One region of the Bacillus sp. VA15 genome, then DNA from elsewhere that is predicted to be linked to it. Evidence: riboswitches for the same ligand, from Rfam matches in the RefSeq annotation. Region 1 holds a riboswitch; each other region holds the start of a gene.
The links. Region 1 has a riboswitch for S-adenosylmethionine ahead of AC0DBE_RS09320 (bifunctional homocysteine S-methyltransferase/methylenetetrahydrofolate reductase). Riboswitches for the same ligand answer to the same signal wherever they lie in the genome.

Region 1 (3,204 bases):
TGAGAAAAGGCGTAATCAAGTAGATGCCGTTAAACAGCTCGCATGCCGTATCCAACAGGGAGCGTGCAATCGCAAGGCCTTCCGCTTTTTGTTTCTCTTTATCCTCGCCGGCGAGGGCCATTTTTTCGCGAATAGAGTCAGATAGCTTAATGCCCGGAATTTCATTGTGGATGAATTCAGCATTTCGGCTGCTTGTGAGTGGCATAATGCCGATATAGATCGGTGTCTTCAGATGCTTTGTTTCGTTATGGATATCGACAAGCTGCTGCTCGGAATAGACAGGCTGTGAAACAAAATAATCGGCGCCGCAATCTATTTTTTTCTCCAGCCGTTTTACCGCTTTATCCAGATGGCGGACATTAGGATTAAATGCGGCGGCGACTGAGAAATTCGTTTTCTTGCCAAGCGGTTTTCCAGACAGGGACAGTCCTTCGTTGAATTGTTTGATCAGCCTGATTAAATCAAAGGATGTTAAATCATACACAGACGTCGCACCCGGAAAATCCCCGATTTTAGAAGGATCGCCAGTAATGGCCAGCACGTCATTCAGCCCTAACGTATCCAGACCCATTAAATGTGACTGCAAGCCGATAATATTTCGGTCACGGCATGTAATATGGACAAGAGAGCGCATATCGAGCTGTTGCTTCACAAGGGCGCCGCAGGCAACATTGCTGATCCGCGGAGTAGCCAGGGAATTGTCAGCGAGGGTCAGGGCGTCGATTCCCGCTTCTTTTAATTCAGCAGCAGCGGACAGAAATTTGTCGAAACTCAATTTTTTCGGCGGGTCCAGCTCTACGATAATGGAGCGTTTTTCCGCTGCGATCTCATTCAGGCCGGGCTCTGTCCGCTCATGCTGAACAGAAATGAATTCCTTCGCCCGGGTTTTGACTTCTTTTTCTGTAATCGGAGCAAGCCCGCCAACCGCTTCTGCCATCGCCTGGATGTGATTCGGCGTGGTGCCGCAGCAACCGCCGATAATCCGCGCGCCTTGCTTGCGGAATTCTGACGCGCTGTTTTGAAAATACGTGTCGTCTGTTTCATAGACGAGCCGGCCTTCTTCAAGCGAGGGAAGACTGCTGTTCGGATAAACTGATAAGAACACGTCATCAAAAATCGGCACTTCGCTAAGCGCTTCAATCATGTGATAAGGACCGAGCCGGCAGTTAATGCCGACGATATCAGCTCCGAGATCCGCGATCGATCGCAATGCTTCAGAAAGCGGTGTTCCGTCCTGCAGTACGCCTTGCTCATGCATGGAGACATTCAGCATAATCGGAAGGCCAGTCTCTTTGCGCGCGATTTTTAGCACTTCACGTGCTTCTTCCAAATCATAATACGTTTCTAACAGCAAGCCATCTGGCTCTTCATGCAGCAGCAGGTACAGCTGCTCGCGAAAGCTGCGTTTGATTTCGTCAAGGCTGTACGCGTTTTTATTAAAGGTACGGATGCCGCCCATCGTCCCCAGCACGTACGCATCGCCTGCTGAAGCCCGCGCGATTTTTACCGCCTCCTGATTCATTTTTTTGATGTCATCCTCAAGCCCGTGTCTGGATAATTTAATATAATTGGCCCCGTACGTATTTGTTTGAATGATGTTGGCTCCAGCCTCAACGTACGCTTTATGTATGCGCTGAATTTCCTCCGGCTTTGAAATGTTGAGCTCCTCAAAGCACCTGTCAATGCCATAGGAGTAGAGGAGTGTCCCCATGGCGCCGTCGCCAATTAACACCTGTTTTTGCAAATCTTCTAAAAGTCCCATTGTTTGCCTCCTTTATTCACATTCAGCAAGGAAAAAAAGAGAAATAAAAAAAGTCCTCTTAAGAAGAAGACTTTGTCAGTGATTTTGTCTCTTCTTATCTTCCAAGCTGTTCGAGCTTGCTGGATTTAGCACCTTGGTCATGGCTGATCGCCATTACACCGGTTGCTGAAGCTTCGTCGGGCCAGTCCCTCTGCTTCTCTTGATAAGAACGGATATAAAATTTTCGTGTTCAGGAAGTGCCCTAAAGATGCCTGGCATTTTCCCTTTCTCCAAATTTACCGAAAATAAAGACAATAATCAATAGGATTCAGAAAATTTATCTGAAATTTATAAATTGAACGTCAATTGGCAGATCCGCGCCCCGCACTGCTGTGATAATCTGCTGCAGGTCATCCTTGTTTTTTCCGGTGACGCGCACTTGATCATCCTGCACTTGAGACTTTATTTTCAGTCCGGAGTTTTTGATGATGGTATTGATTTTTTTGGCGTTGTCCTTGTCAATGCCTTGAACAAGTTTTGCACGCTGGCGCACTGTTCCGCCTGACGCGCTTTCAACCTTGCCGTAATCAATGTTTTTTGTCGGCACGTTTCGTTTAATTAATTTACTGACCAGTACATCTTTCAGCTGGCTTAATTTAAATTCGTCATCAGAAACGAGGACAAGCTCCTCTTTATCTAAAGAAATGTCGCTTTTGCTTCCTTTAAAGTCATAGCGTGTGCTGATTTCTTTCAGTGCGATTTGAATCGCATTTTGCACTTCGGGCAATTCCACCTTTGATACAATATCAAATGAACTTTCTTTTGCCATATGAAAACCTCCATAACATTTAACTTATGTGTTGATTATAGTAGAATAAAGAGAAACTTCCAACAGAACAAAGAATCAATTTGTGATGATTGGAAAAAATGTTAACAGAATCCGCAGAAAAATAAGCGGAACAGGAAGGACGATAGCATGAGACCAGGGCAGCAATTAACCTTGAGTATAGATCACCAAACTGACTTCGGTTACTTTTTAACCGACGGAGAAGATACGATTCTCTTACATAACAGTGAAATAACTGAGGATATCGAAGACAGAGATGAGGTAGAGGTCTTTATATACGTGGACCAGCAGGAAAGACTTGCGGCCACGATGAAAATTCCGGTCATCAGCGCTGATGAGTACGGCTGGGTCGAAGTGGTGGATAAAGTGGAAGATATGGGCGTTTTCGTTGATGTCGGCTTATCTAAGGATGCGCTTGTTGCAACTGAGCATTTGCCGCCATACGAGGATGTCTGGCCGCAAAAAGGGGATAAGCTCTACTGTATGCTGAAAGTGACGAACCGGGGGCGCATGTTTGCGAAACCAGCGCCTGAAGATATCATCAGCGAACTGTTTACCGACGCTTCAGAAGATCTGATGAATAAAGAGCTGACAGGTACGGTGTACAGATTAATCG
Region 2 (3,204 bases), on a different contig from region 1:
TTTTTAGGTTAAAAGTTATATAAAGGAATTTATTTTATCGTCGATAGTAACTATAGAACCAATCACCAACCAGAACAATCATCATGTTGTAAGACTATTTTCAGGTCATCAGGTTAGACTGTTTTTGAGGGGCAGTTATTTATTTTTAAATGGATTTAGAATTTTTTGAATACTTTTTGACATTTTATCCGTACAATAGAGAATACCAAAACTTTTTTTGGGAGGTATGTAAAATGATCCTATTTATTATCATCGCATTATGCGGCTATCTTCTTTTTTCTTTCAGCAAGGACAATCGCCGCAAACCGCAAAAGACAAGCCCTCTGCCAGCAGCCGCACCTCATCACAACAACCTAATCGACCTTGACGCCATCCGCCAAAAACGCCGGATGCCTCTTTCCTAATCCTATATTTCAAACGAAAAGGCTGCTGAATCATGCAGCCTTTTTCAATTTTAGAAACATTTATTACTCGGGAAAAACAATCAGCAGGGTTTCTGATCACTAGATTTGGAACTTGAAACCTTTTTGCCGCCTGTCCGTAATCTCTTACAAGGCAAATCCAAAAGGAGACTTCAGCAATGATCGAATTATTTATGAAACAAAAAATGTTCTCGTTTAAAGATGCATTTCACATTTATGACCGAGATGAACAAGAGACATTCAAGGTCGAGGGCCGGTTCTTTTCGTTAGGAGACTCGCTACAAATGACAGATTCATCCGGAAAAACACTCGTTTCCATAGAACAAAAAGTAATGTCTGTATTGCCGCGATACGAGATTTCAATTGGCGGGAAAACAGTTTGTGAGGTGGCAAAGAAATTAACGTTTTTTAAACCAAAATTTGAAATTTCCAAGCTCAACTGGGAAATTGACGGTGACTTGTGGAAGGATGAATTTCAACTGACGGACGGGGAAAATGTCCGGATGTCAGTGAGCAAAAAGTGGCTTAGCTGGGGTGATTCCTATCATTTGCAAATTGCAAACGAGGAAGATGTGCTGATCTGCACAGCCATTGCTATCGTGCTGGATATGGTATTATATGACGACGAAGATGAAAGTATTTTCTAAAAAGGTGTTGACAATTGATCCAAAAGTAATAATATTAAGATAATTAAAATCTGAATATGAAGATGTACCTTATCAAGAGAGGTGGAGGGACTGGCCCTATGATACCCGGCAACCGCTGTTTCAAACAGAATGGTGCTAAATCCTTTAGAACATTGCGTTCTTGCAGATGAGGCGGAGATTTGATCATTCAAGCTCTTCCTTACTCAAAGGAAGAGCTTTTTTCATGCACAACACATTTCAGAAAAGAGGCGAATGACATGGCTCAACAAACAAATGTTGCAGGACAAAAAACAGAAAAACAAATCAAAGCTCCTTTTCGTGCCGATCATGTTGGCAGTTTACTGCGATCTGCTCCGGTGAAAGAAGCCCGGCAAAAAAAAGCGGCTGGCGAGATCACTGCGGAACAGCTTCGTGATATCGAAAATCAAGAGATCACCCGCATTGTGGAAAAACAAAAAGAAATCGGTCTCGATGTGGTAACAGACGGGGAATTCCGACGTTCCTGGTGGCATTATGATTTCCTGGAAGGGCTTGACGGTGTGGAACCGTTCATCCCGGCTGAAGGGATTCAGTTCCATCATGCGAAAACAAAAGCACGCAGCATCAAAGTGACGGGAAAACTCGATTTTACGAGCCACCCCGCGCTTGCCGATTATCAATTTTTACATGAGATTGCCGGTGACGCGACACCAAAGCTGACGATTCCGAGCCCGAATATGCTGTTTTTCGGTGAAAAAGCCGATAAAGGGATTTATGACGACCAAGAGGAATACTTTCATGATCTGGCCCAAGCGTACAAAAAAGCAATCAAAGCCTTCTATGACGCTGGATGCCGCTATCTTCAGCTTGATGATACGTCATGGTCTCTCTTCTTTGAGGAAAAAGGCAGAGAGGTCGTCCGAGCGCTTGGCGGCGATCCAGAAACATTGCCTGCCTTATTCGCCAAAACGATTAACGATGCAGTGGCAGACCGACCTGATGATTTAGCAATCACGATGCACATTTGCCGCGGCAACTTCCGTTCAACTTGGGCGGCATCAGGAGGCTATGACGCTGTAGCGGAAACGATTTTGGATGGCTTACATTTGGACGGCCTGTTCTTGGAATACGATGATGACCGCTCCGGTAACTTTGATCCGCTCCGTTTCGTGAAACGCAAGGATCTGCAAATTGTACTCGGTTTGATTACATCGAAATACGGCGAGCTTGAAAATCCTGAGGATGTGAAGCGCCGAATCAATGAAGCGGCGCGCTTTGTCAGCCTGGATCAGCTGTGCCTCAGCCCGCAGTGCGGTTTCGCCTCTACAGAAGAAGGCAATCTTTTGACAGAGGAGCAGCAATGGGCGAAGCTGCGCCATGTGATCGACATCGCCAACGATGTGTGGAGATAATCTATCATTGACAGAAACATAAAATGTGTGAATAATATATACTATCAGAAAATTTCATAAAAAGGTTTTCCTTATCAAGAGAGGTGGAGGGACTGGCCCTGCGATACCCGGCAACCGCTGTTTAACAGAATGGTGCTAAATCCTTTAGAGCAATGATTGCTCTTGAAGATAAGGTTGAGATTGTCACACAAGCTCTTCCTTATCCAAAGGAAGAGCTTTTTTATATTCGAATGGAAAGAAGGAATGGACAACATGCCACAACAAACAACACCCGCAGAACAAAAATCACTTCAAAGAAAAAAACCGCCGTTTCGCGCGGATCAAGTCGGAAGCCTGCTGAGATCTGAGCCCGTTAAAAAAGCGCGGCTGCAAAAAGCGGCCGGCGAGATTACGGCTGAGCAGCTTCGCCAAATCGAAAACGATGAAATCACCCGCATTGTGGAAAAACAGAAGGACACCGGCCTGAACGTCGTGACAGACGGTGAATTCCGCAGAGCGTGGTGGCACTTTGATTTCCTTGAAAACTTAGATGGCGTTGAGCCGTTTACTCCTGAGCAGGGCATTCAATTCCATAACGTACAGACAAAAGCACGCGGCATAAAAGTGACCGGCGATATCGACTTTTCGACTCACCCTATGCTTGAAGATTACTCCTTTCTCCATAGCATTGCCGGTGACGCGACACCAAAGATGACGATCCCAAGCCCGAATATGTTGTTTTTCCGCGGAAAGCTGGAAAAGGAT
Region 3 (3,204 bases), 250 kb from region 1:
CAAAAAAGTCCATTCCTCCGCTTACGACATAAAACGGAATCTCATGCTCCTTGACAAACGCTACAAATTCCCGAAAGCCTTCCCTGATTTTTGCATCTTCCAATACAAATCTTGTAATCTCTTCTTTTAAACTGCTTGGCAGAAGGCCGAACATCCGTCCGACACCTTCCTTGATCGACAGCGTTTTGGACAGCACGCCGTCTTTTAATGCCGTCCACTCCGGCGGAGCAAATGTTTTCATGATGCTTATAATGTTGTCGTTCATCGTGATGGTTCCGTCAAAATCACAAATAATTAAAGGCTTTCGAGTCGTCATACAGCTTCAACCTTTCCCCATTTATCAAGGGCAAGCTTTAGATCCTTGCATTGTTCGGCTTTTTCATCAATCGGCTGGGCTTCTAAGACCGCATCAATTATGGCTCTGAACGCTTTGCCCCCGCCTTGGGCGCCGTTCGGATGTCCGTGTACGCCTCCCCCGGCGTTAATAATATGATCTATGCCGAAATCCCGCATTAAAAGCGGAACCATACCGGGATGAATGCCTGCTGACGGAACAGCAAATGTTTGGTTAAAGGCATCCTCTCTTACACATTCTTCGTGAATCGCCAGCGCATCTTCTTTTGGAAGCGCAACCGAACCGTATGGAGATGGGAAGAGACTGAAGTCAGCACCGCAATACCGGTTCAATTTTCCGAGCAAAAGAGCATGAGAAAATCCGTAGAACGGAGAAGACGTAAACGCCCCGCTGACAGCTGGATGTGCCATAATCGGGATTGCGATTTCGGGATCTTCCGCTAGGCTTTGCATGACGTCCAAGCCGTAAGCGAAGACATTAAACAAAAGCGCATCTGCTCCTAATTCGGCAGCGCGTCTCGCTTTGTCTTTCAGATCAGCCGTACGTCCAGTCAAATTGACCGCATACAGCGTTTTATGCCCGGTTTGCTCATACGTTTCTTTCAATATTTGCTTTCCTTCTGTAATTCTTGTTTCAAAAGGCGCCAGACCTGTCTCAAAGAAAATTTCATCGTCCTTAATCAAATCAACTCCGCCAAGCGCCTGCTGCCTGAGCTGTTCTTTAATATCACTCAGGTCCCTTCCGATAACCCCTTTAAAAATGCTCATTAACAGCGGTCTCTCAAACTCTCCCAGCAGCTTCCGGATGCCGTATACGCCAAACTTCGGTCCCGGCAGCGTGCGCTTAAATGCTTCAGAGAAGTGAAGATCGAGTAATTTGATTTTTCCGTCCAGCGACAGCTTGCCAAACACTGTTGTCAGCAAAGCCGGAATATCCTGAGAGAAATTGATTTCAGGATAGGCAATTGTGATCACCGCTTGTTTCCCTGATGCAGGAGTTCCCTCTCTTTCCTCGACCTTTATCACCCGCCCCTTGTGCTTTTGCATTTGCTCCTGTTTTACAAGGGGCAGATCTGTCCATGAGCCTACTGTCAATCCTGTTGCGATTTGTTCTGCTTTTTTCTCTGTATCGGCTCCCGGTTCGGTCAGGAGATATGTTGCTAATAACTCACTCATGCCAGAGCTCCTTTCATTTCATCCATATAAAAAAACCTCTTCAAACAGCAATCGCGTCTAAAGAGGTTTCGTTTCTCGTCCGAATCTTATCTCTCAGCCGCCAGCTGCAAGAATTAGCACCGTGCTTTATAAGTCGGTTGCCGGGCTTCATCGGGCTCGTCCCTCTGCCTGCTCTTGATAAGAAAATATAGATTTTATAAATTATTTTGAATTATCCCATCGTTATCAGATCTTGTCAATGCTTTTTTGGGTAAACAGGTTCAGTTTCCCAATTCGATAAGCGGCTTCTTTGAGTCTTTCTTCACTTGTCAGCAGTCCGACTCTGACATAGCCCTCGCCATATTCACCGAAGCCGTTTCCAGCCGCAACCGCCACATTCGCTTTTTCCAGCAAAAGGTCTGAGAACTGCTCGGAAGTATAGCCTTCAGGCACAGGCAGCCAGGCAAAAAATGAACCTGCCGGAGCTGTCACATCCCAGCCGATTTCCCGGCATGCCGCAATCCAAGCGTTTCGCCTGCTCTCATATCGGGCATTTTGCTCCGCCACACACGTCTGATCAGCTAGCAGTGCTTCCGCTGCAGCCTCCTGAGTCGCTCTGAAAAGACTGACAAACATATGGTCTTGATAAAGATTGATCGCTTCAATGACCGAAGCGTTTCCGACAGCAAAGCCGACCCGCCACCCTGCCATGTTATACGTTTTTGACAGCGTATAAATTTCAATTCCGATATCCTTCGCACCTTCAGTCTGCAAAAAGCTTAACGGCTTGCAGCCGTCAAATCCTACAGCGCCGTAAGCAAAATCATGAACGACACAGATCCCGTTTTCTTTCGCAAAACTCACTGTTTCTTCAAAAAACTCGGAGGTAGCAACAGCTCCCGTCGGATTATTCGGATAATTCAAATACATCAATTTCGCCTGTTCCCTTACTTCAGCCGCGATGCTGCTGTAATCAGGAAGAAACGCCCTGTCCTTTACGAGCGGCATCATTTCCATATTCGCTTTCGCGAGTGTGACACCTGACCAGTAATCAGGATAGCCCGGATCCGGAACTAAAATCGTATCACCCGGATTCAACAAGCATTGCGGGAGCTCGACCAGACCGGCTTTCCCGCCGAATAATACAGCGACTTCAGTTTCCGCGTCAAGATCGATACCGTATTCTCGTTTATAAAATGCTGCAGCGGCTGATTTCAGACTGTATGAGCCGCGAAAAGACGAGTATTTATGATTTTCAGGATCCGCAACGGCTCGTTTCATTTCCTCGACGATATGTTCCGGAGTCGGCTGATCCGGATTTCCCTGTCCGAGATTGATGACGTCGTGTCCTTCTGCGAGCTTTCGGTTCACTTTCTGCACCAGAGAAGCGAAGAATTGTTTAGGCAATTCTTTCAATACATGAGACTGTTCAAATTTCATCTATTCTCACCTTCTAAAAAAATCTTGAAATGATAGTCCATCATCATATATGGTTAAATGAAAAAAGTAAAGAAAAATTTGGGGTGTTAAAAAGATGAAATGGACGATATCTTGTCTTCAATTTGATATTTCATACGGTAAACCTTCGGAAAATATAAAAAAGGCTGAATTTTTGATTGAAAAAGAAAGCAAACATGCTGATGTTCTTGTTCTTCCTGAATTATGGACAACTGGATATGACTTGGCCAACCTTGA
Region 4 (3,204 bases), 450 kb from region 1:
TAATAGACGATGACGTGACTTGCGCCAAGGGCACTGGCATCCCAAATACAGAACTGATGATCACCAGTCCGGCTCCTGTACCGGATAAGAGAATGCCTTCTCCTTTTGAGAATCTCGTAATTTTCTTCCCGTTTGTTTCTAACACCCGCCGGCCTAATAACAACGCGCCAAGAGCAACAAAAGCTCCCCCGTATAAGGTTCCTTTCGTTACATCCAGCACACCGGCCGCCACTAACGGGCCAACGGCATTCGCCACATTGTTCATACCGGCAGAGAATGCTTCAAAAAATCCGGCACCTAACAAAACAATGCCAAGGATTTTTTGCTTTTTAGAAGATTTAATTTCAATCTTAAAATAACGAAACAGCTTAGATACAAAATATGTGAAACCGAAAGCGAACAGCGGGACAAAAACCCAAAACGACACAATGACCAGCAGGTTGTTCACAAACAATACTTTGTAAGCCACTCCCACGCCGACAACTGCGCCGACTGTTACTTCACTTGTCGACAAAGGAATGCCGAGAAGATTAGCCGTAAAGAGCGACAGCGCAGCGGCTCCAATAATGATGCAAACAATCGTCAGTGTAATCGTCTGCTCGGGGATAATCCCGGAGCTGATGGTTTTTACAACCTCGCCCCCGCCAATGACCGCCCCGGCCAGCACACCGACTGCGCATAGGATCAAAGCGTAGGTTTTCTTTTTAATGGCTCCAGAGCCGTAAGCAACTCCCATCGAAGCTGCAGCGCCGCTTGCACCAATATTCATCGCGAAAAACAAGCTAAATAAAATAGCGGCTAGTTCCATTTTGCAGCTCCTTATTCATGCAGTCCGCATTCTGTTTTCGCCATACCATTCCATCTGCCTGAACGTAAATCCTCTGCGGTAAAAGCAGGAGCCGTGCAAGGCGCGCAGCCAATACTAGGATATCCTTGATCATGAAGCGGATTGTAGTCCAGCTCATTCCGGGATGTGTATCTCCAAATGTCTTTCCAAGTCCAATGGATAAGCGGGCATACTTTTACTGATTTGAATTTTTCATCTTTGTTTAAGAAATTCGTATTGGCACGGCTTGGCCCTTGATCGCGGCGCAGACCGGAAAGCCAGGCTGGATGTCCTGAAAGCGCCTCTCTTAAAGGAACAACCTTTCTAAGATAGCAGCACTGATTCGGCTCTCTTTCCCACAGTTTGTCACCATGTTCTTCGGCTTGCTCCTCAGGGGTAAGGTCTGGTTTTTTCAGGATGATATTAAGACCCGGATAACGCTCTTTCACTCGTTCAATCGTTTCATAGGTTTCTTTAAAATGAAGTCCTGTATCAAGAAACACAATCTCTGCGTCTTTTTTTACTTTATAAATTAAGTCAATCAGAACGATTCCCTCAATTCCGAAACTGCAGGCATAAACAAGCTGATTGCCGTAATGGCCGTATGCCCACTTTAAAACTGAAAGCGCTCCTTTATAAGGGTCGTCTTCCGGAAATGTAATCGTTGGTTCTTCCCAATTATCGTACGTTAACATTTCTTCTTTCCTCCTTTCGGAGACAAACAAACAGTAGCTTTCTGCCGGTTGTCTTTTCCCAATTGTAATGTGATGCGCGGCTGCTGTTATCACATACAGCCTTTTTTCCTCTTAAAATAAAAAACTTTCAATCCGGCGGAAAGAAAGACAGGAACAGCATGTAGCCCTTATCTTTCAAAATGGAATTCATTTTGCTGGAAGTAGCACCTTACAAACTATGCAGGTTGCCGGGCTTCATAGGTCCAGTCCCTCAGCCGCTCTTGATAAGTTTTTAGATTTGTAGTAAATTTTAGCACAATTCTAACATAAGTCAACCCGACTTTTTTTATAGGATTAATAAAAAAACAGGCCGAGTGGCCTGTTTTCAAGTACAACAAGGCTTTGAAGCCTCTATACATCACCGAAATTTATTTCTTATTTTTTAAACCAATCTTTTGACTCGGGATTTCGTTTCCACGTTTTCAGCTTTTCTAGATCGTCTGAATGAATATTTCCGTTTTCGAGCGCGACCTCTGTGAGCGTATCGTAATCAGTTAAAGAGTAGTATGGAAGTTCTGCCTTTGCGAAGGCTTCCTGCGCTTTAGGGAGCCCGTACGTAAAAATGGAGACGACACCGAGCACTTCACAGCCAACCGCTTGTAAAGCTGCCGCAGCTTCAAGTACGCTTCCTCCTGTGGAGATTAAGTCTTCAATAACGACAGTTTTTTGCCCCTTTTGAACAGCTCCCTCAATCTGATTGCCTTTTCCGTGCGCTTTCGGCTTGCTTCTCACATAACACATCGGAAGATTCAAACGGTCAGCCGCCAGAGCAGCATGAGGAATACCGGCTGTAGCTGTTCCCGCAATCATTTCAGCTTCAGGAAAATGCTCTTCGACAAGCTTGCTGATACCTGAGGCGACATCATTTCTGACCTCCGGGAAAGATAGCGTAAGGCGGTTGTCACAGTAGATTGGCGATAAAATGCCGCTTGCCCATGTAAATGGCTCGTTCGGGCGTAAAAATACAGCTTGGATGTCTAATAGATGTTTTGCGATGATTTGTTTCATGATTTGATTCCCTCCCATTCGAGTCTGACAGCTTCATAGGCTTTTACTGGGTCTTTCGCTTTGGTAATCGAGCGTCCTACCACAATCGCTGATGAACCTTTCTCTTTTGCAATTGCAGGTGTCGCTACGCGGATTTGGTCATTCGCAGCGTCCTCTGACATCCTGATCCCCGGAGTGACAGTCAGAAATGAAGGCGACACCGCTTGGTAAATGGCTTTTGCTTCATGAACAGAGCAGACCACTCCATCAAGTCCGCTTTCTTCTGCCAGCTTGCTGTAGTGCACGACCGTGTCGATCAAAGGCTTTTCGATCAGCAGTTCATTCTTCATCATTTGTTCAGATGTGCTTGTCAGCTGGGTTACCGCGATAAGTGACGGGCGTTTTTTTCCGGAAAGCGTTCCTTCTTCTAAGCCTTCCAGAGCTGCTTGCATCATTTTTTTGCCTCCGGCCGCATGAACATTGACGAGGTCCACCCCGAGACCGGCAAGGCGCTTCATCGCTTTGTTTACAGTGGTCGGGATGTCATGAAGCTTTAAATCTAAAAACAGCTCGCAATTTCTTTCTTTTAATTGTTTAACTATAGAAGGCCCTTCTTGATAAAAAAGTTCCATTCCAACCTTTACAAATAACGGTTCT

Region 2: linked by a shared signal. The riboswitch ahead of AC0DBE_RS12645 (5-methyltetrahydropteroyltriglutamate--homocysteine S-methyltransferase) and the one ahead of AC0DBE_RS09320 (bifunctional homocysteine S-methyltransferase/methylenetetrahydrofolate reductase) in region 1 are both predicted to bind S-adenosylmethionine.
Region 3: linked by a shared signal. The riboswitch ahead of mtnW (2,3-diketo-5-methylthiopentyl-1-phosphate enolase) and the one ahead of AC0DBE_RS09320 (bifunctional homocysteine S-methyltransferase/methylenetetrahydrofolate reductase) in region 1 are both predicted to bind S-adenosylmethionine.
Region 4: linked by a shared signal. The riboswitch ahead of AC0DBE_RS06845 (phosphoadenylyl-sulfate reductase) and the one ahead of AC0DBE_RS09320 (bifunctional homocysteine S-methyltransferase/methylenetetrahydrofolate reductase) in region 1 are both predicted to bind S-adenosylmethionine.

Annotation. Positions count from the first base shown of each region.
Region 1 covers NZ_JBVQPQ010000002.1:834,370-837,573, reverse strand. Annotated here, with positions in the region: gene AC0DBE_RS09320 (bifunctional homocysteine S-methyltransferase/methylenetetrahydrofolate reductase) at 1-1,762, opposite strand, end outside; SAM riboswitch class I at 1,854-1,971, opposite strand; gene AC0DBE_RS09315 (YajQ family cyclic di-GMP-binding protein) at 2,079-2,570, opposite strand; partial or broken gene AC0DBE_RS09310 (CvfB family protein) at 2,669-3,204, shown strand, end outside.
Region 2 covers NZ_JBVQPQ010000004.1:172,127-175,330, forward strand. Annotated here, with positions in the region: gene AC0DBE_RS12635 (hypothetical protein) at 150-404, shown strand; gene AC0DBE_RS12640 (LURP-one-related/scramblase family protein) at 581-1,069, shown strand; SAM riboswitch class I at 1,136-1,242, shown strand; gene AC0DBE_RS12645 (5-methyltetrahydropteroyltriglutamate--homocysteine S-methyltransferase) at 1,327-2,460, shown strand; SAM riboswitch class I at 2,529-2,635, shown strand; gene AC0DBE_RS12650 (5-methyltetrahydropteroyltriglutamate--homocysteine S-methyltransferase) at 2,713-3,204, shown strand, end outside.
Region 3 covers NZ_JBVQPQ010000002.1:580,466-583,669, forward strand. Annotated here, with positions in the region: gene mtnX (2-hydroxy-3-keto-5-methylthiopentenyl-1-phosphate phosphatase) at 1-316, opposite strand, end outside; gene mtnW (2,3-diketo-5-methylthiopentyl-1-phosphate enolase) at 313-1,530, opposite strand; SAM riboswitch class I at 1,614-1,714, opposite strand; gene mtnE (methionine-glutamine aminotransferase) at 1,756-2,949, opposite strand; gene AC0DBE_RS07870 (carbon-nitrogen family hydrolase) at 3,044-3,204, shown strand, end outside.
Region 4 covers NZ_JBVQPQ010000002.1:382,133-385,336, forward strand. Annotated here, with positions in the region: gene cysP (sulfate permease) at 1-808, opposite strand, end outside; gene AC0DBE_RS06845 (phosphoadenylyl-sulfate reductase) at 820-1,521, opposite strand; SAM riboswitch class I at 1,686-1,791, opposite strand; gene pyrE (orotate phosphoribosyltransferase) at 1,936-2,568, opposite strand; gene pyrF (orotidine-5'-phosphate decarboxylase) at 2,565-3,204, opposite strand, start outside.